2 regions of the Vibrio iocasae genome follow, and region 2 is predicted to be linked to the other one. Evidence: predicted binding sites of a transcription regulator. Region 2 holds the regulator's gene; the other holds the start of a gene.
What was found. Region 2 encodes PurR, which represses purine synthesis genes. Its sites were predicted from a motif close to TNANGNAAACGTTTNCNTNA; they were not measured.

Region 1: glpX (class II fructose-bisphosphatase) is a predicted target of PurR. The motif match lies at 5,751-5,770, and genes of this name have one in related genera.

The regions. Positions count from the first base shown of each region.
Region 1 covers NZ_CP145311.1:3,376,235-3,387,622, forward strand. The annotation lists partial or broken gene cytR (DNA-binding transcriptional regulator CytR) at 1-754, shown strand, start outside; gene SNR28_RS25310 (SPOR domain-containing protein) at 880-1,416, shown strand; gene hslV (ATP-dependent protease subunit HslV) at 1,529-2,062, shown strand; gene hslU (HslU--HslV peptidase ATPase subunit) at 2,081-3,418, shown strand; gene SNR28_RS25325 (1,4-dihydroxy-2-naphthoate polyprenyltransferase) at 3,531-4,448, shown strand; gene rraA (ribonuclease E activity regulator RraA) at 4,524-5,051, shown strand; gene zapB (cell division protein ZapB) at 5,275-5,517, opposite strand; gene glpX (class II fructose-bisphosphatase) at 5,829-6,836, shown strand; gene SNR28_RS25345 (helix-turn-helix transcriptional regulator) at 7,012-7,632, shown strand; gene SNR28_RS25350 (DUF3135 domain-containing protein) at 7,744-8,067, shown strand; gene SNR28_RS25355 (5-carboxymethyl-2-hydroxymuconate Delta-isomerase) at 8,086-8,436, opposite strand; gene tpiA (triose-phosphate isomerase) at 8,688-9,458, shown strand; gene pfkA (6-phosphofructokinase) at 9,610-10,572, opposite strand; gene fieF (CDF family cation-efflux transporter FieF) at 10,836-11,388, opposite strand, start outside.
Region 2 covers NZ_CP145311.1:2,179,411-2,190,798, forward strand. The annotation lists gene mukB (chromosome partition protein MukB) at 1-574, opposite strand, end outside; gene mukE (chromosome partition protein MukE) at 571-1,278, opposite strand; gene mukF (chromosome partition protein MukF) at 1,259-2,596, opposite strand; gene cmoM (tRNA uridine 5-oxyacetic acid(34) methyltransferase CmoM) at 2,644-3,426, opposite strand; gene elyC (envelope biogenesis factor ElyC) at 3,443-4,345, shown strand; gene torR (two-component system response regulator TorR) at 4,438-5,151, opposite strand; gene torD (molecular chaperone TorD) at 5,412-6,059, shown strand; gene purR (HTH-type transcriptional repressor PurR) at 6,266-7,270, shown strand; cyclic di-GMP riboswitch class I at 7,427-7,537, shown strand; gene SNR28_RS19655 (TfoX/Sxy family DNA transformation protein) at 7,654-8,241, shown strand; gene SNR28_RS19660 (TVP38/TMEM64 family protein) at 8,384-9,070, shown strand; gene SNR28_RS19665 (DUF2007 domain-containing protein) at 9,077-9,388, shown strand; gene SNR28_RS19670 (alpha/beta fold hydrolase) at 9,408-10,205, opposite strand; gene glgA (glycogen synthase GlgA) at 10,355-11,388, opposite strand, start outside.

The DNA.
Region 1 (11,388 bases), 1.2 Mb from region 2:
TGCTATGGAGAATGGTTATTTGGTTCTGTTAGGTGATAGTGGGCAACAACAAAAGCGCGAAAGCTCGTTTGTAAACCTGGTATTCACCAAACAGGCCGACGGAATGCTGCTTCTTGGTACAGATCTTCCTTTTGATGTAAGTAAGCCAGAGCAAAAAAACCTTCCACCTTTGGTTATGGCGTGTGAATACGCACCGGAACTTGAACTTCCAACGGTTCATATTGATAACCTTACATCTGCATTTGAAGCGGTAAATTACCTGACTCAAATGGGGCACAAAAAAGTGGCTCAAATCTCTGGGCCAGACAATGCACCTCTCTGTGAATTCCGCCATCAAGGGTATCAACAGGCTCTGCGTCGTGCAGGTATCACTATGAACACGACTTACTGTGCGACAGCCGACTTCACATTTGCCGGAGGTGCAAAAGCACTACGCAAATTGCTCTCACTCCCAGAGCCCCCAACCGCGATTTTCTGTCACAACGACACCATGGCAATTGGTGCGATTCAGGAAGCGAAAAAGCTTGGGCTAAGAGTTCCGCAAGATCTCTCCATCGTTGGCTTTGATGACATTCAGTTTGCTCAGTATTGCGATCCACCTTTGACCACTATTTCTCAGCCTCGCTATGAAATAGGCAGACAAGCCATGTTGATGATGCTTGAGCTTCTTAAGGGACGAGATGTTCGTGCTGGTTCGAGATTATTAGAGACAAAACTGGTGGTCCGCAACAGTGCTGCGCCACCTAGAATATAGACAATAGCTCTATTCTTAAACGGTGCTGGTTCAGCACCGTTTCTTTTTGAAAGAGATAATTGTCAATGAGCCTTAAACTGGATTAACATGTATCCCGCTTAATAACTGCTTCGAAGTATAAAACAGTGGCAAACAGAGACTACGTAAGACGAGGGCAAGGCAAACGAAAGAGCCCTGCACGAAAGAAATCACCTAAACGCTTCCCGTTCAAGGCTGCAATTGTTGCCCTGTTGCTGGTTAGCGGATTTGGTTATGGACTTTATATTCTTAGCAATGATCCTGAGCCACCGAAACCAGCCCCAGTTGTCACCAAACCAAAGCCTAAAAAAGCAAAACCATTGCCACCTCCGCCGAAAGAAGAGTGGGAATACGTAAATACACTGCCTCAAAAAGAAGTTCAGGTTGAAGACAATGAACTCGTTGTCTCCGATATCCCTTACATCATGCAGTGTGGTGCGTTTAAAACGATGGAGCAAGCTCAAACCCGTAAGGTAAATATCGCCTTTCAGGGTATCAACAGCAAAATCCGCAAAAAAGAAGGCAGCAGCTGGTACAGAATTGTTCTAGGCCCGTATAAGTTTAAACGTGACGCAGAGAAGGACAAACATAAGCTCCAGCGAGCAAAAATAGAACCTTGCGCTATCTGGAAAGAAGCACAGTAACCTTTCAGAATTTAAGAGTGAGATAGCTCCTATCTCACTCTCTTTCCCTTGATTTTCTTTTTTATAGCCTCATATAACTTTTATCACATTACGAATAAAAGAGGTCTATCTCGTGACTACCATTGTATCTGTACGCCGTGGCAACAAAGTTGTTATAGCCGGTGATGGCCAAGTATCCCTGGGTAATACCGTAATGAAGGGAAACGCAAAGAAAGTGCGTCGCCTGTATAACAACAAAGTACTTGCTGGGTTTGCTGGTGGTACGGCAGACGCCTTTACTCTGTTTGAACGCTTCGAATCCAAATTACAAATGCATCAGGGACACCTGACTAAAGCAGCTGTAGAGCTGGCAAAAGACTGGAGAAGCGACAGAGCATTAAGAAAACTTGAGGCTTTACTTGCGGTTGCTGATGAAACAGCATCACTCATCATTACCGGTAACGGTGACGTAGTTCAGCCAGAAAATGATCTGATTGCTATCGGCTCAGGTGGTAACTTTGCCCAGGCAGCAGCAACGGCTCTGCTAGAAAATACTGAGCTGGATGCACGTGAAATTGCAGAGAAGTCGCTCAAAATAGCGGGTGATATTTGCGTATTTACCAACCATCACCACACTGTAGAAGAACTTGAAACTGCGGCTGAATAAAGAATTGAGGTAACACATATGTCTGAAATGACACCTCGTGAGATTGTTCACGAACTGAATCGCCACATTATCGGCCAGGACAAAGCAAAGCGTTCTGTTGCTATTGCCCTACGTAATCGCTGGCGCCGAATGCAGCTTGAAGAAAGCTTACGTGTTGAAGTATCGCCAAAAAACATTCTGATGATTGGTCCAACGGGTGTTGGTAAAACTGAGATTGCCCGTCGCCTTGCAAAACTTGCAAATGCGCCATTTATCAAGGTTGAAGCAACCAAGTTCACGGAAGTTGGTTATGTGGGTAAAGAGGTAGAAACCATTATTCGCGACCTAACCGATGTTGCGATTAAGATGACCAGCCAACAAGCGATGGAAAAAGTAAAGTTCCGCGCTGAAGAGCAGGCAGAAGAGCGCATTCTGGATGCTCTACTTCCACCAGCACGAGATGCATGGGGACAACAAGAGCAAGAATCCAGAGACGACAGCTCAAACACTCGTCAGATTTTCCGTAAAAAACTGCGTGAAGGTAAGCTAGACGACAAAGAGATTGAAATTGATGTTGCTGCACCACAAATGGGTGTAGAAATCATGGCTCCTCCTGGTATGGAAGAGATGACAAATCAGCTTCAGGGCATGTTCCAAAACCTGGCTGGCAACACCAAGAAAAACCGCAAGCTGAAAATCAAAGATGCTTTCAAAGCGCTAACTGAAGAAGAAGCTGCAAAACTGGTTAATCAGGAAGAGCTGAAAGAGAACGCTATCGACAACGTTGAAAACAACGGTATCGTCTTCATCGATGAAATCGATAAGATCTGTAAGCGTGGTGAAAGCTCTGGTCCGGATGTTTCTCGTGAAGGTGTTCAGCGAGACCTGCTTCCTCTGATTGAAGGCAGTACAGTTTCGACCAAGCACGGTATGGTAAAAACAGACCATATCCTTTTCATCACTTCAGGTGCATTCCAGGTAGCAAAACCTTCTGATCTGATACCTGAGCTTCAGGGTCGTTTGCCTATCCGTGTAGAGCTTGAAGCGCTGTCCAGTGATGACTTTAAACGTATCCTTACTGAACCTCGTGCTGCTCTGACAGAGCAATACATCGCTCTAATGAAAACAGAAGAAGTGAACATCGAGTTCACAGAAGATGGCATAAACCAAATAGCTGAAGCAGCATGGCGTGTAAACGAAACAACCGAGAACATCGGTGCTCGTCGTCTGCACACAGTAATGGAAAGATTGATGGACGAAATCTCCTTTGAAGCTACTGATAAACCGGGAAGCACGCTAACTATCAATTCTGATTATGTTACTGCTCATCTTGGTGAATTAGTGGAAGATGAAGACCTAAGCAGATTTATCCTTTAAGCGTAAAATAGTATCAGCTTCAACAAAAAGCCCGCCTACCTCTTTAGGTGGGCTTTTTATTCCGCAAACAGTTGATATACTGCCCACATTGGGTAGTTAATAGATAATCTTAATGAATAAATCGCTTTCAATCTGGCTGGACGCAGCCCGACCAAAGACACTTCCACTTGCATTAGTGTCTATCCTTACCGGCAGCAGCCTCGCTCATTCGGATGGTCGATTTTCATTTCCTATCATGTTGCTCGCACTACTAACTGCAACTCTTCTACAAATTTTGTCGAATCTGGCGAATGATTACGGTGATGCTCAAAAAGGAACAGACAACGAAAATCGTCTTGGCCCTACGAGAGCATTGCAGTCCGGCGCAGTGACTCAGGAAGAAATGAAAAAAGCGATTGTGCTGAACATCGTATTTACAATTGCCGCTGGTATTGCCCTGATTTTCTACTCTTTGGATAGCCTTACCAATATCCTCGCCTTTCTAGGGTTGGGGCTGCTCGCGATTATCAGCGCCATTGCTTATACCATGGGTGACAAACCTTATGGTTACGTCGGGCTTGGTGATCTTTCTGTGTTCATCTTCTTTGGTCTTCTGGGTGTTGGTGGTACTTACTTCCTGCATACAGGTTCTGTTGACTGGACCATTGCAGCACCTGCATTAGGTTGTGGCCTTCTTGCTGTCGCGGTGCTCAACGTGAATAACATGCGTGATATAGACAACGACCGGGAGTGTGGCAAACGCACTGTAGCAGTAAGGCTTGGCGAGCAATGTGCTAAAGTTTATCACCTTGTTCTGATCTGGGTTGCCTTCGCAGCTTTTGCTGGTTACCTGACGTTGAACTCTTCACAGCTCTGGTTCGTCGTTCCATTTTTGCTATCGGCTGCCGTTATTGGCAAACATGGTAAAGCAGTACTTTCTTCTGAATCTCCGGTTCAAATCGCGCCTATGTTGCCAGTTATCGTAAAATGCGCGGTTATTACTAACATTTTGTTTTCACTAATGGTTGTAGCTCAAACTCTGGCGAGATAATTGAGCCTTGTCATTGCATTGGCTTAATGTCTGGATATACTCAGATTTAGTGTCCACCAATAGAAGACGTCTCGTATGGAATACAATACTTCTGCACTATGTGATATTTACTTAGAACAAGTTGATGTCGTAGAGCCAATGTTCAGTAACTTTGGCGGCAGCGCATCCTTTGCAGGTCAAATAACCACGGTCAAATGTTTTGAGGATAATGGTCTTATCCGTTCCATTCTTGAAGAAGACGGCAATGGTCGCGTCCTTCTGATTGATGGTGGCGGCTCACTAAGACGCGCACTGATTGATGCTGAAATCGCAGCACTAGCAGAAGAGAATGAGTGGGAAGGCATTGTTGTTTACGGATGCATCCGCGAAGTAGACGATCTGGAAGATATGAATGTCGGCATCCAAGCCCTGGCTTCTATCCCCGTTGGCGCAACAGCTCAGGATATTGGCGAAGTAGATGTCCCTGTAAACTTTGGCGGCGTTACTTTCTTACCAGAAGATTACCTCTACGCCGACAACACCGGCATCATCATCTCTCAGGAGCCTCTCGATGCCAAACTCGACATCGAAGAAACCGATGACGACTACGAGGAAGATGAGTAACTTCCAAGCTGAGATATGCATTCCCACGCTGGAGCGTGGGAACGAGGAAACCCTCATTAAAAAAGCAGCTCAATGAGCTGCTTTTTTTTACTTTCTAGCAATAGTAATAATTAGGTTTATATCTAAGTGAATGCTGCTAAATCAAGAAGGAGACGCGGAGCTTACGAATGTAAGTGAGCATCGACGCCGCAGAGTTAGCTGCAATCACGACGATAGAAACTAATTATTCCACGTTATCCATTTTGCCGAGCAATGTCCTGATGCGCTCTTGCCACGCATCATGCTCTTCACGCATTTGCTGGTTCTGTCTTTCCATCTCTTCACGGCCTTCTCTTAGAGAGTTAGCTTCTGCTTCTAGCTGGCCATTCTTGTCTTTCAGCTCATCCAATTCCATTTGAAGAAGTGTAATTGTATCGACTGCGGTTTGTACTTTTGCTTCTAACTGTTCTAGCACTTCTAACGACATATTTATCTACCTTATATGTAACTATTGTGATGAGTCACTCTCACCCTGAATGCCTTTATTCTACTCAGCCGTGAGCAGATCGCACTCCTTATATTGTAGAAATATTGTCAGATGCTCAACTTTAAAGCATATTTTGACTTGTTGCTGACTTTACCCGCATTTTAGATACATGTTTACCTTCTTCACAGATTATCCTTCTTTAACAGACACCGCTCCCTGAAAAAAAATGCGCAAAGAGCAAACGTTTTCGGTCACGTTATGATAGAATCCCGCCGAAATTTTATCCCTCTTACTTTTCAACTGGAGTAAACATGAAACGCGATTTAGCGATGGCTTTTTCTCGTGTAACTGAAGGTGCTGCACTGGCTGGTTACAAATGGCTTGGACGTGGTGACAAGAATGCAGCTGATGGTGCTGCAGTAGAAGTAATGCGTAGCTTGCTTAATAAAACAGACATCAGTGGCGAAATCGTAATTGGTGAGGGTGAAATCGATGATGCGCCAATGCTATACATCGGTGAAAGTGTAGGTGTGGGTGGTGATGCTGTTGATATCGCTGTAGACCCAATTGAAGGCACACGTATGACCGCGATGGGACAAGCTAATGCACTGGCTGTTCTTGCCGCTGGCGAAAAAGGCAGCTTCCTGAAAGCACCTGATATGTACATGGAAAAGCTGGTTGTAGGTCCTGGAGCAAAGGGCTGTATAGACCTAAGACTTCCTCTGGAAGAAAACCTGAAAAATATTGCAAAAGCACTGGGTAAAACGCTTGATACTTTGGTTGTGATTACTCTTGCTAAACCTCGTCACGACGAAGTTATTGCTCAGATGCAATCAATGGGTGTTCGTGTGTTTGCTGTGCCAGATGGTGATGTAGCTGCTTCTATCCTGACCTGTATGCCTGACAGTGAAGTTGATGTCATGTACTGTATCGGTGGCGCACCTGAAGGTGTTGTTTCTGCTGCTGTTATCCGTGCTCTGGATGGTGATATGCATGGCCGCCTGATTCCACGTCACGAAGTAAAAGGTGACAACGAAGAGAACCGTAAACACGGTGAGCTTGAGCTCGAACGCTGTAAAGAGATGGGTGTTGAAGCGAATGTTGTGCTTGAAATGTCTGATATGGCTAAGAGCGATAATGTCGTGTTCTCTGCAACCGGTATTACTAAAGGTGACCTACTAGAAGGCATTACTCGAAATGGTAACATTGCAACAACGGAAACACTTCTTATCCGTGGCCGTTGCCGTACGATTCGTCGCATTAAATCTATTCACTACCTTGAGCGCAAAGATGAGGAAGTGAGAGATATTATTCTCTAAGTACCGACTCTAATCATTCGATAGCGCGGCTTTTGCTGCGCTTTTTTATTTTTAAAGCATTAGATTAGTTTTACGTATAATTAACAATAATTTAGTAAACAATTTACTTTATTAAACATATCATCCATAATGATTCGGACTCTAGCTAAAACTCATCAGCAACTCAGGTAATCTAGTGAAAACCATCGATATCATTCTGGAAAAAATTAAAAGAGAAGGTGCGATCACCGCTAAGAAGCTGTCAGAAGATCTTGAGATGACTTCGATGGGAGCAAGGCAACACCTACAAGCTCTTGAAGATACTGAACTGGTAAAACACTTTGATGTAAAAGTTAAAGTTGGCAGACCTACCCGCCACTGGTCACTGACAGAAAAAGGGCACGCTCAATTTTCTGATAAACATGATGACCTCACCGTTCAGGTTATTGAAGCTGTCGAAAGTCTGTTTGGAAAAGAAGGCGTAGAAAAAGTTGCCGCAGAAAGAGAAGCAAAAACATTTCAAAGATACGCTTTAGCGATAACACCAGAACTTTCCCTGAGAGAAAAGCTCGCTCAATTAGTTTCTCTTCGCGAGCTAGACGGCTATATGGCAGAGTTAGCAGAGACAGAAGAAGGCTTCGTATTTACAGAAAACCATTGTCCGATCTGCAAAGCTGCAAAGCACTGCCCTACTCTTTGTCAGTCAGAATTAAATGTGTTTGAAAAACTCCTCGGTTCCGAAGTAGAAATTGAGCGTACCGAGCATATTATTAATAATGAGCGAAGATGTTCATATCTAATTAAAACAAACAGTTAAAAACAAGCCAGAACTCACCACACCAGCCCTTTCTCAAAACTGAGACTCTCTTTCCCAATTCTCTACTACACTTTTAATAAATCCCACGCATAAGGGAAGAGAGGAGAAGTTATGGAGTATGCAGAAATTGAGCAAACACTACCTCCATTTGACGAGCTTGTAGAGCTTGCCGAAAACAACCCTAAAGCATTCGAGCTTTTTAAACAGGAAATGTGCGAACAGGCAATAACTTTTGCATCTGAAGAGATGCAGCCTCGATTGAGAGCCCAACAAAGCCACATAGACCGAGTTATAAAGCGTTGCAAAAACCCACATCACGCAAATGTTGTTCTTATGCAAGAATTAAGTAGCCAGATGGGAAGATTTAAAGGGGTACTGGAAGGGGATATCGAGTTGAATGAAAGTGCTGAGATCATTCCATTCAACCGACCATAAAAGATGTATGAGCTGCCCTTAGTTATTCAGAACCTTAACAAAGGTCTCTTTGTCCATATCACGAATATTCAGGCTTAAGCTGTACACCGCAGAAGTCTGGCTTTTAAGAACTGCCATCAAATCATCTGCAAGTTTCTTTTTCTGCTCTACAGTACGTCCTGATAGCAGTTCAAAGGAGATATGAATAAAGTCTTCACTGTCTCCTTTGTTCCCTATTAACCAATGGTGACAACGAAGAGCTCGGGTTTTCACATCATCAGCTGCAAACAAACCACTATCTATCGTTACCTGATGCAAATCTTCCAACAATCCTTGCACATTCACTCGTTCATCAACTGAGTTTGTGTATTCCATTACTAAATTCGGCATTCGACTCTCGTATTCTCATCTATGATTATTTTCTTTAAACATACAGTAACATTCGCAGAATCTGATAAATTAGCTATGATTTTGCATACTGAGTCACTATAGGATCAATTTATCTTTTACCACCTCATTTGTCAGTGACTAGAAAAGATCCGCGAAAGTAATGATTCGAGTCATGATCTGACTGCATTAATCTGTTATATTCTTTCGCAATTACGTTTGTTTTTTACATTAATATATTTGGAGATATTCCTATGCGCAAACCTGTTGTTATGGGTAACTGGAAACTGAACGGCAGCAAAGAAATGGTAACTGAGCTGCTAAAAGGAATTAACGCTGAGCTAGAAGGTGTTTCTGGCGTAGACGTAGCAGTTGCTCCACCAGCACTATACATTGACCTTGCTGAAACAATCATCGAAAAAGGTGGCAATAAGGTAATCCTTGGCGCACAGAACACTGACCTGAACAACAGCGGTGCATTCACTGGCGACATGTCTCCAGCAATGCTTAAAGACTTCGGTGCTACTCACATCATCATCGGCCACTCTGAGCGTCGTGAATACCACAACGAATCAGATGAGTTCGTAGCTAAGAAATTTGCATTCCTAAAAGAAAATGGTCTTAAGCCTGTTTTCTGTATCGGTGAATCTGAAGCTCAGAACGAAGCTGGTGAAACTGAAGCAGTATGCGCTCGTCAAATCAACGCTGTTATCGACGCTTACGGTGTTGAAGCTCTAAACGACGCTATCATTGCATACGAGCCAATCTGGGCTATCGGTACAGGTAAAGCGGCTACAGCAGAAGACGCACAGCGTATCCACGCTTCTATCCGTGCAATGATCGCTGAAAAAGATGCAGCAGTAGCTGAGCAAGTAATCATCCAGTACGGCGGTTCTGTTAAGCCAGAAAACGCGGAAGCATACTTTGCACAGCCAGACATCGACGGTGCTCTAGTTGGTGGTGCTTCTCTAGACGCGAAGAGCTTCGTAGCTATCGCTAAAGCAGCGGCAAAAGCTAAGGCTTAATTTTAGTCACTCACTAAAATTCGCTTGATAAAAGGTCGACGTTTGTCGGCCTTTTTTGATCCTGATGCTTTCAAGCGTCTGAGTTAAAGGCGTAAAAAAGCGACTGTTGGCTAACCAACAGTCGCTCGAAAATAACTTAAGAGTTCTGTAATTAGAACAGCTCTTCTGCTACCTGATAAAGATCATCACGTACAGGACGACGCATGTTTTCAATTGCATCGATGATGTCATGGTGTACAAGTTGCTCTTTCAGGATACCTACACAGCGACCACCCTGACCTTCCATTAGAAGGTGTACAGCATAGTTACCCATACGTGAAGCTAGTACACGGTCAAACGCTGTTGGACGACCACCACGCTGGATGTGACCCAGTACAGTTGCACGTGTTTCACGACCCGTCGCTTCTTCGATATCTTTCGCCAGCTCGTTCGCATCCATCATTAGCTCAGTCAGAGCGATAATTGCGTGCTTCTTACCTTTATCCAGGCCTTCCTGAAGGCTAGCGATAAGCTCTTCTTTACTCCATGAACGCTCAGGAGTGATGATGTACTCACAGCCACCCGCAATTGAAGACATCAGAGTCAGATCACCACAGTGACGACCCATGATCTCTACGATAGAAATACGCTGGTGTGAAGATGACGTGTCGCGCAGACGGTCAATGTTATCAATAACTGTGTTAAGTGCTGTCAGGTAACCGATAGTGTAGTCTGTACCAGCGATATCGTTATCGATTGTGCCAGGAAGACCGATACATGGGTAACCCATTTCAGTCAGCTTCTTAGCACCCATGTAAGAACCGTCACCACCGATTACAACAAGCGCTTCGATACCATGCTTTTTAAGGTTTTCGATCGCTTTTTCACGAATCTCAACTTCCTTAAACTCAGGGAATCGTGCAGAACCCAAGAAAGTACCACCACGGTTGATAACGTCAGAAACGCTTGAACGGTCTAGCTTTTCAATACGATCTTCGTAAAGCCCCTGATAGCCGTCATAAACACCAAATACCTCCAGACCTGCTGAAAGTGCAGTACGAACCACGCCGCGAATTGCTGCGTTCATTCCTGGTGCGTCACCGCCACTTGTCAAAACACCGATCTTCTTAATCATGCTCACCCTCGATTTTATAAATCAAAATTACAAATTTAGATGCCAAAATTGGCGAAATTATAAATGTATCCCGTTTAATTACTATACGCTCTATATTGAGACAATTTCTTTACGGAATACTGAAATTTTTTTACTTATGTAAGAGTATTACAATTTTGCTAAAAAACTTTGTTGATTCATATCAGAATCAAACTGAGTATAGCTCTTTTGGACAAAAAATAGACGATTTCGATATATTCGTCTCTGTTTCGAAGCCCTCTTCTCTACCAACCAAGCTCTTTTTGTCCTTTCTCTGTACCATATACTACAGAGACCGGATCCTGATGGATCAATACATCAGCCTGTGGGAACAAGCTTTCAAGCGCATCCTCTACTTCATCAGCAATCTGGTGCGCCTCAATTAAAGGAATTTGATCATCAAGTTCCAAATGAAGCTGAATGAATCTTACAGGTCCAGACTTTCTCGTTCTAAGCTGATGAACACCTCGAACACCTTCAACCGAGTTAACCGCTCCACGAATCTGCTCAAGCTCTTCTTCAGGTAGTTGCCTGTCAAGCAACGACTGAATCGCCTCTTTTATCATCTGGTACGCACTGTATAAGATGAAGAAGCCAATACCGATAGCAAATACGGCGTCCGCTTGTTCAACACCAAAGTAGCTCAGCGCAAGCGCGACCATTATGGCGATGTTCATGTACAGGTCAGTTTGATAATGCAACGAATCTGCAGCTATCGCCTGACTACCTGTTTTTTTCACTACATGCTTTTGAAATGCAACTAATCCAGCGGTCATTACCATTGCAAACGCACTGACA
Region 2 (11,388 bases):
TACTGTTACGCAGTTTCTTTGGAACCACACCAAATTCAAACATTTGAGAGTGATACTCCACTACTGAGTTGAATGCTTTATAGCTGACACCTTCAACTTCACTGGATATCTGTTTTACTTCATTCAGGTTCCGAACTCGGGCTTGCCCGTTCTCAAGCGCTTCGATCAAAATATCTGTCGGCTTGTATTGGCTTGGTAGCCCCTGAATGACAAAAGGCTTAATATCTACTTTTTTGTCACGACCCGCTACCTGTTGCAGCTTGACACCAAACAACAGTCGTTGTTTCTTTGAGTTTACAACATCCAGAGCCGCGTAACAGACTCCTGGTTGTAACTTACCGTACAAACCTTTATCACGAGACGCCTGCGAACTTCCTGCCTCAGTGGTATTTCGGAAATGAAGTAGGCTCTGATCTGGAATAAGCGCGGTGATAAACGCTGCCATGGTCGTAGACTTACCGGCACCATTACCACCAGAGAGTGTGGTCACCAAACCGTCGATATCAAATGTACGGGCAAAGAAACCGTTCCAGTTGATCATGGTAAGTGATTGATATTTACCTCTTTCAATCATGCTTGTTCTTCTCCGGCATCTTCACTAAACAATTCACTCTGAGTTGGCATTGGTTCTTCTTGCTTCTGCTGAACTACGGCCTCACCATCACGGATCAGGCGTAACTGAGCTTCACGGACATCATCACCCACACGCACATCGGCTCCAAAACGGAACACGGCTTCACTTATCTTAAACTTGCCTTCTTCACCTATGGAAATCACCATGCCCAGACGCTTAAGCCGGCGCAAAGAGGTTCTGACTTTCTCGAACAACTTCTCTTTATCCAGATCTGACCCTGTTGCACGGTTGGTCACCAGACGCATCAGTTTTGGTTCATCAGCAAGTGCGATCAACTCTTCATATAATTCCTGATTGGTGAAAATACCTTCGTGAGCAATTCGCTCTGGGCTCAGGTATAGGAAACAGAGTACTTTGCCCACCAACATATCCAGCTCAGATAAAACACTTCGTCCTATTAACGCTGTAGAACGTGGTCTCAGGTAGAAAAAACCCTCTGGGGCTTTAATAAGTTCAATATTGTAACGTTGATAAAAGTGCGAAAGTTCTGTATCAAAATCGCTTAAAAAAGCGTGGTTATCCAAATCCTCACTGGAAATATGACGTCCTGCACGCAGCATGCTATCAACGGCAGGGAAAAGAGGATTTGCAATGGCTTTTGCCAACTCTGTTGGCAAAAATTCATCAATATTTGTCAATGACATTTGCTTGTACCTTTGCACCAAAATTGTTAATTACTTGCCAGTCAGGTTGGATTGCCTGATAGTCTGACTCGGAGTAGCCCAGGCGTACAGCCTGATCGATAACAATTCTGGCTAAATCGAAATGGTGCGCTTCAGGGTGCTGAGCGAGGTAATCTTTCAGTATCAACCCTAAATCGATTGGTGTGCCGTTCGTCTTGTGAACGGTCAGCATCGCAGAGATGCGTTCGGTTAACTCATCATTAACCTGTTGGAATTCTTCATATTCTACTTCTGACGGTGCATGACCTGTTACTTCATCGTCCCGAAGTACCAACGCTTCATCACGCAGGTCAGTTAAGCGTTCTGCATCCGCATATGTGAGGTACCATGGGGCATCAAAGTACTCGTTCACCGACTGCCTTAGCCTTTGGCTAAAGGCTCGGTTTTTATCCATATCAATAGCGGTACGGATAAACTTATGTACGTGACGGTCGTAGCCAATCCATAGATCAATGGACTGTTGCCCCCAACTGATGAGTCGATCCAGTTTCATCTGCAGGTTAAACAGTATTTCACCAATGTAATCTAACTCATCACTACCGTAGATGGTTTCCTGAATATCAATAATCTGGGCCTGAATTTCGTCACCAGCTGCCTGCAGTGTGTCCTGCAACTCTCTCAGGGTGCCAGAAGTGGCCGATAGCAGGCTCTCACAGTTGTTAATGGCATCACGCCAGTCTTTATTCAGCAGATCAGCAATCTGCTGTTTCACTTCCTGCTGTTGTTCATCCATCACTCTCTGGTTAAGATCTATCTGGTCGAAAATTTCCGCCACAGAAAACTTCAAGACTGCGTATACATGTTTACGCCAATGGTTTTCGCTTCCACCTTCGCGTGCTGCTTCTGTCGCTTTTGCCATTTCGTCAGCAACCATAGAAAGCTGAATAGAGAGCTTTAGCTTAGAAAACTCTCTGTGACGAACATAGTAATCGGAAATACCGACAGCAAGAGGAGACAAGCGATAGATGCTTGCCCCTTCGTTCAATTCACTGGTAAAGCGACTTAGCAAACGTTGATTAACTAACTCGTTAATCGCGTTGTTTGCCCGAAAAGCAGACGCCTCACCAGTAGTGTTAAATTGCCGGGTGATGATCTTGAACGCATCGTGCAGTTCACCCTCACCCAGTTCCTCATCAAACCTTTCTTTGCCGAGCACTGCGATCGCGATAAGAAACGCAAGTCGCTCACTAGAAAGGTTGAGCGAGAAATCATGCTGTTGCACCCAGCCAACCATCTCATCGATGGTTTTGCCGGCCACAGCCTGAGTCAAATCACTCATTTTAAATCCTGTTGTTTTTCTTTGCCGTGTTCAGAGTGCCTTTCTGATTACACGGTTTTTCGGGCCCACACATGGATGTAGCGCCCAAGGGATAAGTACGGTTCCTGGCGACAAAGTCTTTTCTCTAGTTCGAGAACGTCTTCCGGCTCGTAGTCACCCATATACTGCATATTGCCAATATAATCATGAAAAGAGCGAATACCGGACTTCCCGCAAATCTCAAATCCCGCCTCTTCAATCCAGCGGTAAACTTCTTCTGGTTTTAACCCCTTTTGAGGCTGGAGTTTAAACCTTTTTCGATGAGGCATACCATCCAACACATGGGGGATATTTCCACAAATCACGTTTTTAAGAACCAATCCGTGGTGGTTATAGAACATGACAGAGGCAATGCCGTCTTTTTTTACCTGGCTCAGCACAATATCGAGGGCCACTTTAGGATCTGCCAGCCACTCCATAACGGCGTGAAACAGAACCATGTCGACACTTTCGCTTAAATGCTCGCCGATAGACTGAACAGGAGAGTGAATAAATTCGAAGGAAGAGGACAAGCCGTGCTTTCCGATATCTTCTTTAGCAAGCTGCAACATTTCCGAGGAGATGTCGCATAAAGAGATACGATGACCCGATTCTGCGATTTTCTGGGACATCTGTGCCAGTCCACCACCTGCATCGAGGATATGGAGCGTCCTTTCGTCAGCTTTGAGGGACGAAAGTGCTTGAGTTAAATCTTCCCACACAATCGTCTGCCTTATGGCTCCCTTATCGGAACCATAAATGTTTTTTGCGAATTTGTGTGCGATGTCGTCGAAATTACGATCTTCTGTCACGGCTATCTGGGTTATCATGTTCTATCGTGCCGCTTATTCTGTCATAGGAATATCAGGAATAAAGCGTTATGCTGTATTTTTACAGTTAAGTGATGATTTTTCGGACTATTGGATAATGTTTGAGCTGAAAAAAGTACTATCGTCTCTTGCGATGCCCCTACCCGCCTTGCTAATTATCGGATTTGTTGGCCTTGCACTGATTATGTTTTCGACCCGCCACCGTTTCGGGGTGTTGTTTGTATTTTTATCTTTAACCGGTATTTTTCTAGTCTCTTTCCAGCCTGTTTCAACCCAGCTACTGCTGCCCATGGAAAGAGAGTACATAGGTTATCTTCCACAAGAAAAGTCGGTGGATTACGTTATGGTACTCGGCAGCGGACACGTTGTTGATCATGAAATACCACCAACCTCAGAGCTCAGCCGTACTGCTCTGATGCGCCTGACCGAAGGGATTCGTATTCAAAGAATGTATCCCGGAGCTAAGCTAATTCTCTCTGGTTATGCGGCCGGAGCAGAAATGAGCCATGCGAAAATGCTGGCAAGAGTGGCGCTTGCACTGGGTGTTTCTAAAACCGATATCGTGTTGCTGGAAACCGCGAAAGATACCTGGGAAGAAGCAAGACAAGCCGCCGCCTTCGTCAAGCAAAACAATTTGGTCGTAGTGACCTCTGCTAGCCATATGACTCGTGCATTATCAGAGTTTCACGCTGCTGGCTTGAATCCAATACCTGCACCGACCAACTATCTCGCTCAAAAGGAAATCAAGCAAGCCTGGACAAAATACACACCTAGCGCCAGATACCTTGAGCAGAGCGAAAGATACTGGCATGAAAAACTCGGATTAATCTGGCAGGATATTCGCGATAACCTAATCTCCACTGAAGAGCTAGAATTACAAAGTTTTGGAAAAACCGAGTAAATCGCAAGTGTATACAAACTAATAAGGCCGGCATAATTAGCCGGCCTTATTATTTTGAATGATTTTCTATTTTGAACTGCTTTCCGAAAATATTAGTCACCTGCGAACATATAGCCTTCACCATGCACAGTGACAAATATTTGAGGGTTCTTTGGATCATATTCCATTTTCGCTCGCATACGTCGAATAAGAACATCAATTGTTCGGTCGTTTGGAGCGTCAACTCTGTGACTTATCATGTTGATGATTCTTTCACGACTTAATACTGTATTCGGATAAGAAGAAAGAGCCACAAGCAGCTCATATTCGGCTTTCGTCAATTTAACCGGCTCACCATCACGAGTTAGTGCTCTTCTCTGAATATCAAACGTCCAGTCACCGAAATAGATAACATTTCCATCATCTTCATCAGAATCGTTATTTCCACCGCCTGTACGTACAAGAGAAATACGCCACAATAAGTTTTTGACACGAACCAGCAATTCTCTGAGTTCAAATGGTTTTGTAACGTAATCATCCGCCCCCATTTCCAGACCAACAATTTTATCTATGCTGTCTGTTCTGCCTGTGACTAAAATAATTCCGATATCTGATTGGCTGCGTAGTTCACGAGTTAACATCAAGCCGTCTTCACCTGGTAAATTAATGTCTAACATCACCAGATCAATATTCTCTTCAGCTAGAATCTCTCTCATCTGCTCGCCACTCTCCGCTTCGCTTACTGAATATCCTTCACTCTGAAAATACCCAACCAGCTTGCTTCGTGTAACAACATCATCTTCAACTACTAATACGTGACTACTCATGTCTACCACTTCACTCTGCCGAAAATTTCGATCAACAATTTTATCAATATGCCGACCGTATTTTATTCATAACTTTTCATAATTCTAGCGAATAATAGGAATTCTGCCCAAAAGTTCGGAATTTATTGACCCAACGCAACTCTCTGACTTGCGGTTAATTTTCCTTAATAAACTGTCATTTTTTTTCATTTCAATAGTTAGTTTTATTAATATTTTTTGTTTACACTTATAGGAAATAACTATGTCTCAGGAACCCTGCAATGGAAGAAACAAAAGCATTTAACGAAAAGCGCGCTGAAATTTACTGGTGGCTTTCAAGCCTGTTCGCTAAAGAGCTGACAGAACAAGAACTCGAAGCTTACCAATCTACCGAAATCCGATCTTTTCTGACCGGGCTAGGTGAAAACGAAGCACTTAAAGAATCGATTGATAAAGTTGTCGATGCTTTAAACCGACTACAAACACGTGAAGATGCCCAGCTAGAATTGGCTGCGGATTTCTGCGAGCTGTTTTTAACATCAGATAAAAATGCCGCACTGCCCTATGCTTCTATGTATATTGGAGAGTCAGGATTACTTAATGATAAACCGGCTCAGGAAATGGCTGCTCTGATGGAAGAAAAAGGCATCGCCATCAAAGAAGGCTTGAATGAACCAGCCGATCATATAGCGCTAGAGCTGGATTTCCTGGGCAACATGATTATTCGCTCTAACGAGTTAGAAAAACTTGAGCATATTGAAGAGGCCTTATTGGACCAGAAAGCATTTATCGAAAAATATATGCTAAGTTGGTTCCCTCAATTTAAAGATAAGTGCGTTCAACATGATGATTTCGGTTTCTATGCAGGTATCGCGGCTCTTCTTGTAGACTTCTGTCAGCTAGATTGCTCTTACCTTGCTGGTGAGTAAATAATAATATTTGTGACAACGCCCTATATAAGGGCGTTGTTTCTGTTTGCATTTACGTCTAAAATCAGGCCGCAATCGATAAAATTATGAATATTTCTGTAAACCGCTTTTTCAAGCGGTTTTTTGTGTTTTATCACAAACAGAGAAACTGCTGATAAACTTATTTATAGTAGAAGAAAAAACAGCAGTTCAGATAGGACAAATATATGGCCACTATTAAAGATGTCGCACGCTTAGCCGGTGTTTCAACCACAACAGTATCTCATGTTATTAATAAGACTCGCTTTGTTGCTGAAGCTACTCAAGAAAGAGTAATGGAGGCGGTAAAAGAGTTAAATTACGCCCCAAGTGCTGTGGCCCGAAGTCTGAAATGCAATACAACCCGAACAGTAGGTATGTTGGTGACACAGTCAACAAACCCGTTTCTGGCAGAAGTCATCGACGGCTTCGAGAGTTACTGTTACAGGCAGGGTTACACACTCATCCTGTGTAACACAGGCGGTATCTATGAAAAGCAACGAGACTACGTTCGATTCCTTGCAGAAAAGCGTGTAGACGGCATCTTTGTACTTTGCTCTGATTTGACAACTGAGCTACAGGAAATGCTGGAGAGCCATACTGACATCCCTAAAGTGATCATGGACTGGGGTGATTGGGAAAATCAGTCAGATAAAATCATTGATAACTCTGAAGAAGGTGGGTATCTGGCGACCAAATACTTACTTGAACGTGGGCACGAAAAAATCTTCTGCCTGTCAGGACACCTGGACAAAACACTTTGTATTGAACGTATCGAAGGCTACAAACGCGCACTACAAGAGTTCGATATCGAGTTCAATCAAGAGAATATTCTTGAAGGTAACTTTGAGTGTGACATGGCCGTTGAAGCTGCGGATAGAATTCTTGAGCTCGATGAAAAACCAACAGCTGTATTCTGCTTCAATGACATCATGGCTCTAGGCCTGATGAGCCGTCTACAGGAGAAAGGAATGCGAATCCCTGAAGACATCTCTGTTATTGGATATGACAATATTGACCTAGCAGCTTATTTCTCGCCACCATTGACCACTGTTCACCAGCCAAAACGACGTGTTGGTAAAACAGCGTTCGAAATTCTGCTGGAAAGAATCAAAAACAAAGAGCACGAACGTCGCGTTTTTGAGATGCACCCGGAAATCATCTCACGTAAGAGCGTTAAAGAGCTAAACTAGTCTGATAAACTATTAAAGCTTGCGGCTACTAACTACTATTGAGTGGTTAGTAGTACACAATCATTTGTATATCATACGGCATAAGATTTGGAACCAATATCACACCGGATAATTTAATCCGTGATCTTTATCCAAATCACGCCTATATTTATAACGTCACGACCAGGGCAAACCATTCGAAAGAATGGGACGCAAAGCCACCGGCCTTAATCTGAAGAGGTATCGTATTGATATTTCTATACTCAGAATGGCAGCGGGGCTGCCGAAGGCAAATTAGCAACGTAGAGCAGATACTTTACGAGTTTCTGACAACAGATCACACAGATTTGCTAATTTCTCGGTATCAAATTGGTTGAAGCAATTTTTAACCCGAGACAGACGCAATGGATAAACCAGTACTAAAAGACTCATTGAAACTTTTCGAGCAATTTGGCCAAGTCAAATCTCGGTCTATGTTCGGTGGGTTTGGCATTTTCGTAGACGAAGCAATGTTTGCTCTCGTCGTTAATGACTCTCTTCATATTCGTTCTAGCGACTCCACTATCGAAGAGTTTAAATCATCCGGTTATGAACCTTACGTTTATAAAAAACGTGGGTTCCCTGTGGTTACCAAGTACTTCGCACTACCTGACAACATTTGGGAAAACACGGACGATATTCTTACTCTCGCAAAACACGCTCTAGAGCTAGCTAAAGAAGAAAAAGCGGTTCAGGCAGAAGAGAAACCGACTCGCCTTAAAGATCTACCTAACCTTAGGCTTGGTACAGAACGCATGCTTAAGAAAGCAGGTATCGCTTCTGTTTCAGACCTGAAGCAAGCAGGTTCTGTAGGCGCTTACAAAGCGATTAAAGAGACCAACTCCGGAGTTAGCCTGGAACTGCTGTGGGCTCTCGAAGGCGCACTAAACGGCACTCACTGGTCGGTGATATCGAAGGAACGACGCGAAGAGTTAATAAAACGACTCGACTAAGCTTTATCAAGATATTTCAATTAAAAACCGCTTTGAATCTCATAGCGGTTTTTTTGTATTTAAAATTCTTTGTGAAGTGTGAAATTATTTTCTTACTGAGCCTGTCTTATACTGTAACTACATGACTATCGGATATTTTAATATGAACAAAAAGCTGATTATCGGAATTCTGCTTGTTGCTACTATCGTGATTCTTGCGACGCAATTTGGACAGTATCTGACATTAGAAAATGCGAAAGCACAACAAGCTGCGTTAACCAGCACAATTAACGATAACAAACTGGTTTCTGCTCTAATCTACTTCTTTGCCTATGTGCTCATTACAGCTTTCTCCATTCCGGGAGCTGCTGTGGTTACCTTACTTGGTGCTGCCCTATTTGGTTTTTCTCTAAGTCTCTTGTTAGTTTCATTTGCTAGCTCGATAGGCGCGACGCTGGCATTCCTAAGTAGCCGTTACCTTTTACGTGACTGGGTACAAAGTAAATTTGGTTCAAAACTCAATGCGATTAACCAGGGCGTTGAAAAGGATGGTGCGTTTTACCTTTTCTCATTGAGATTAATCCCTGTGTTTCCGTTTTTCCTTATAAACTTACTTATGGGTCTGACACCAATATCAACTCTGAGATTCTATCTGGTAAGTCAGCTAGGCATGCTTCCAGGAACCATGGTTTACCTGAACGCAGGTACGCAATTAGCAACAATTGATAGCCTGTCGGGTATCGTGTCGCCTAATGTTCTGCTCTCATTTGCTCTATTAGGTTTGTTCCCTATTATCGCGAAGTGGGTAATGGGAAAAATAAAACCAGCCAAACAACCACAAAACAGTTAGTGGCCGATGAAAATATATAGCGCTAAGAACCCTACAGAAGCTCACATTGTCAGTGAGCTTCTGAAAAGTGAAAACATACCTGCTGAAGTACGCGGAGAAGGCATATTTGGGTTAAAAGGAGAGCTGCCTTTAACCGATGACACTGACCCCTACGTTTGGATTTCCGATACTTCACAAGCAGATGAAGCACATGAAATTGTTAACTCTTTTAAGCAACAATCTTTGAATACAGATACAGAATGGAGCTGCCAACAATGTGGCGAAAAGAATGAAGGACAGTTTGGAGCTTGTTGGCAATGTGGCCAGGAAGCCCCTTAACTCATTAAACACGTCATAGTTAGTGACTAACTGCTTTAATAAACTCTATAGACTTTTGATTAAACTCATCTGGGCGCTCAACGTTACATACATGTCCGCAGTCTGGGATCTCACATAGATAGCTTTGACGATGTGCCTTAATCATCTCTTTGACCGGCTGAATAAACATATAATCCTTTTCACCCATCAGATAGAGGGTTGGAATAGGAAGCTCTCTGTCTTTAAAGTAGCGCATCAGAGGATTCACATCTGCGGCCATCACAAACCAGCGTTTAAACTCTTTCTGGCAAAGCTTCTTAGCTTCTCTGACAAACAGGTGCCGCGATTCCCTTTGGCTCCGCTGTGGCATTACAATGTATGCAAAAAGTTTATACAGCCACATGTAAGGCACTATATGCTTACTAAAGTGCCCTAGCTTAACCAGAACCTGAGAACGTGCGTTTAAGCGCGTTACAGCCCCACCAAGGACCATCGAGCTTACTCTGTCGGTCGACAGTTCCGCAATATTTCTAACAATAATGGTTCCCAGAGACATTCCCACAAAATGGGCAGATTGAATTTTCAGATGATCAAGCACCTTAAGGACATCAACTGTTACTTCTTTAAAAGTGTATCTGCTAGAGATGATATCTTTTATAAATTCTGAGGAGCGGCCATGTCCACGCAAATCAACTAGCAGTAGATTAAAGTGTTCTTTGTAGGCTTTTATCTGTTTAAACCAGATCGAGGAACTACCACCAGCGCCATGCACAAAAACGACCCACTCCTTGCTGGTGGGATGAATATACGTTTTGTGAAAAAGCAAAGTCTCTGACATGTTCTCTTTTACTGTAATGTTTTTTTATCCACAGGGGCTGTGAGCTTACCACAACTATAGCTGGTATACGGCATTCTATATAATAAATACTACAAAGATTAGCGTACGGTTCAATAATTTAATGCATTCAACTTGGTACATTTTCGATATCAAGTTTGCGTAGTTCGGTACATTTCGACATATTTTTCAGCAGAGCACTTCCAGCTAAAGTCTTGTTCCATAGCACGTTTTTGCACTCTGAGCATCTCATCCCTACTCTGGTAATAGTAAATAACAGCCCGTTGCAGTTTCATCAGTAAATCTTTTGCGATTGGGTAGTGAAAGCTAAATCCGGTCGCTCGATCCGGGTGGACATCGATATCGATAACCGTATCTTTTAAACCGCCCACCTCTCTGACAATAGGTAAGGTGCCATAAGCCATACTATATATTTGACTGAGCCCACAAGCTTCGTATTCTGACGGCATCAGGAAGAAGTCAGAGCCAGCCTCAACAATATGGGCTAACCGATTACTATAAGCCTCAACAAAACAGAACTTTTCATTGTGATGACGCTCTACGTCTCTCAGGCTCTGCGCAATGTTGGAATCTCCGGTACCCAGTATGATAAGGCGCACATCGTTGGCAAGAAAATGCTCGAGTATCGGTAGGATATAGCCAAAGCCTTTTTGATGGCTAAGTCGACAAACCATACCAAAGACAGGACCATCATTCTCTTTCAATCCCGCTTCTTCTAACAGTAACTTGCGAGCAGCATGCTTACCTTTTTGCATGCTATCGGTATCATTTGAATAAGTTAAAGGCAGATAGCTATCTGTTCTTGGGTTCCATTCACTGTAATCACATCCATTTAGTATGCCTGAAAGATCGTCGGCCCTTTTGTTGAACTCCTCTGCCAATCCATGGGAACCTAAATGTGTCCTGAGCTCCAAAGCATAGTTCGGACTAACCGCATTGATTTTGTCAGCGTAAACAAGTCCGGCTTTGAGCATTCCAACATGTGTTGGGCTGACTAAGGCCTTTTCTCCTTCGCACTTTAATTCGGGTATGACTTCTAACTCTTTAAGAGGAAATACACCCTGAAATATTGCATTGTGAACGGTCAAAACGCTTTTTACGTGGCTCAACTCATGATGATTTTTATATCGGGACTTGAGAAGGAACGGAATCAAACCTGTATGCC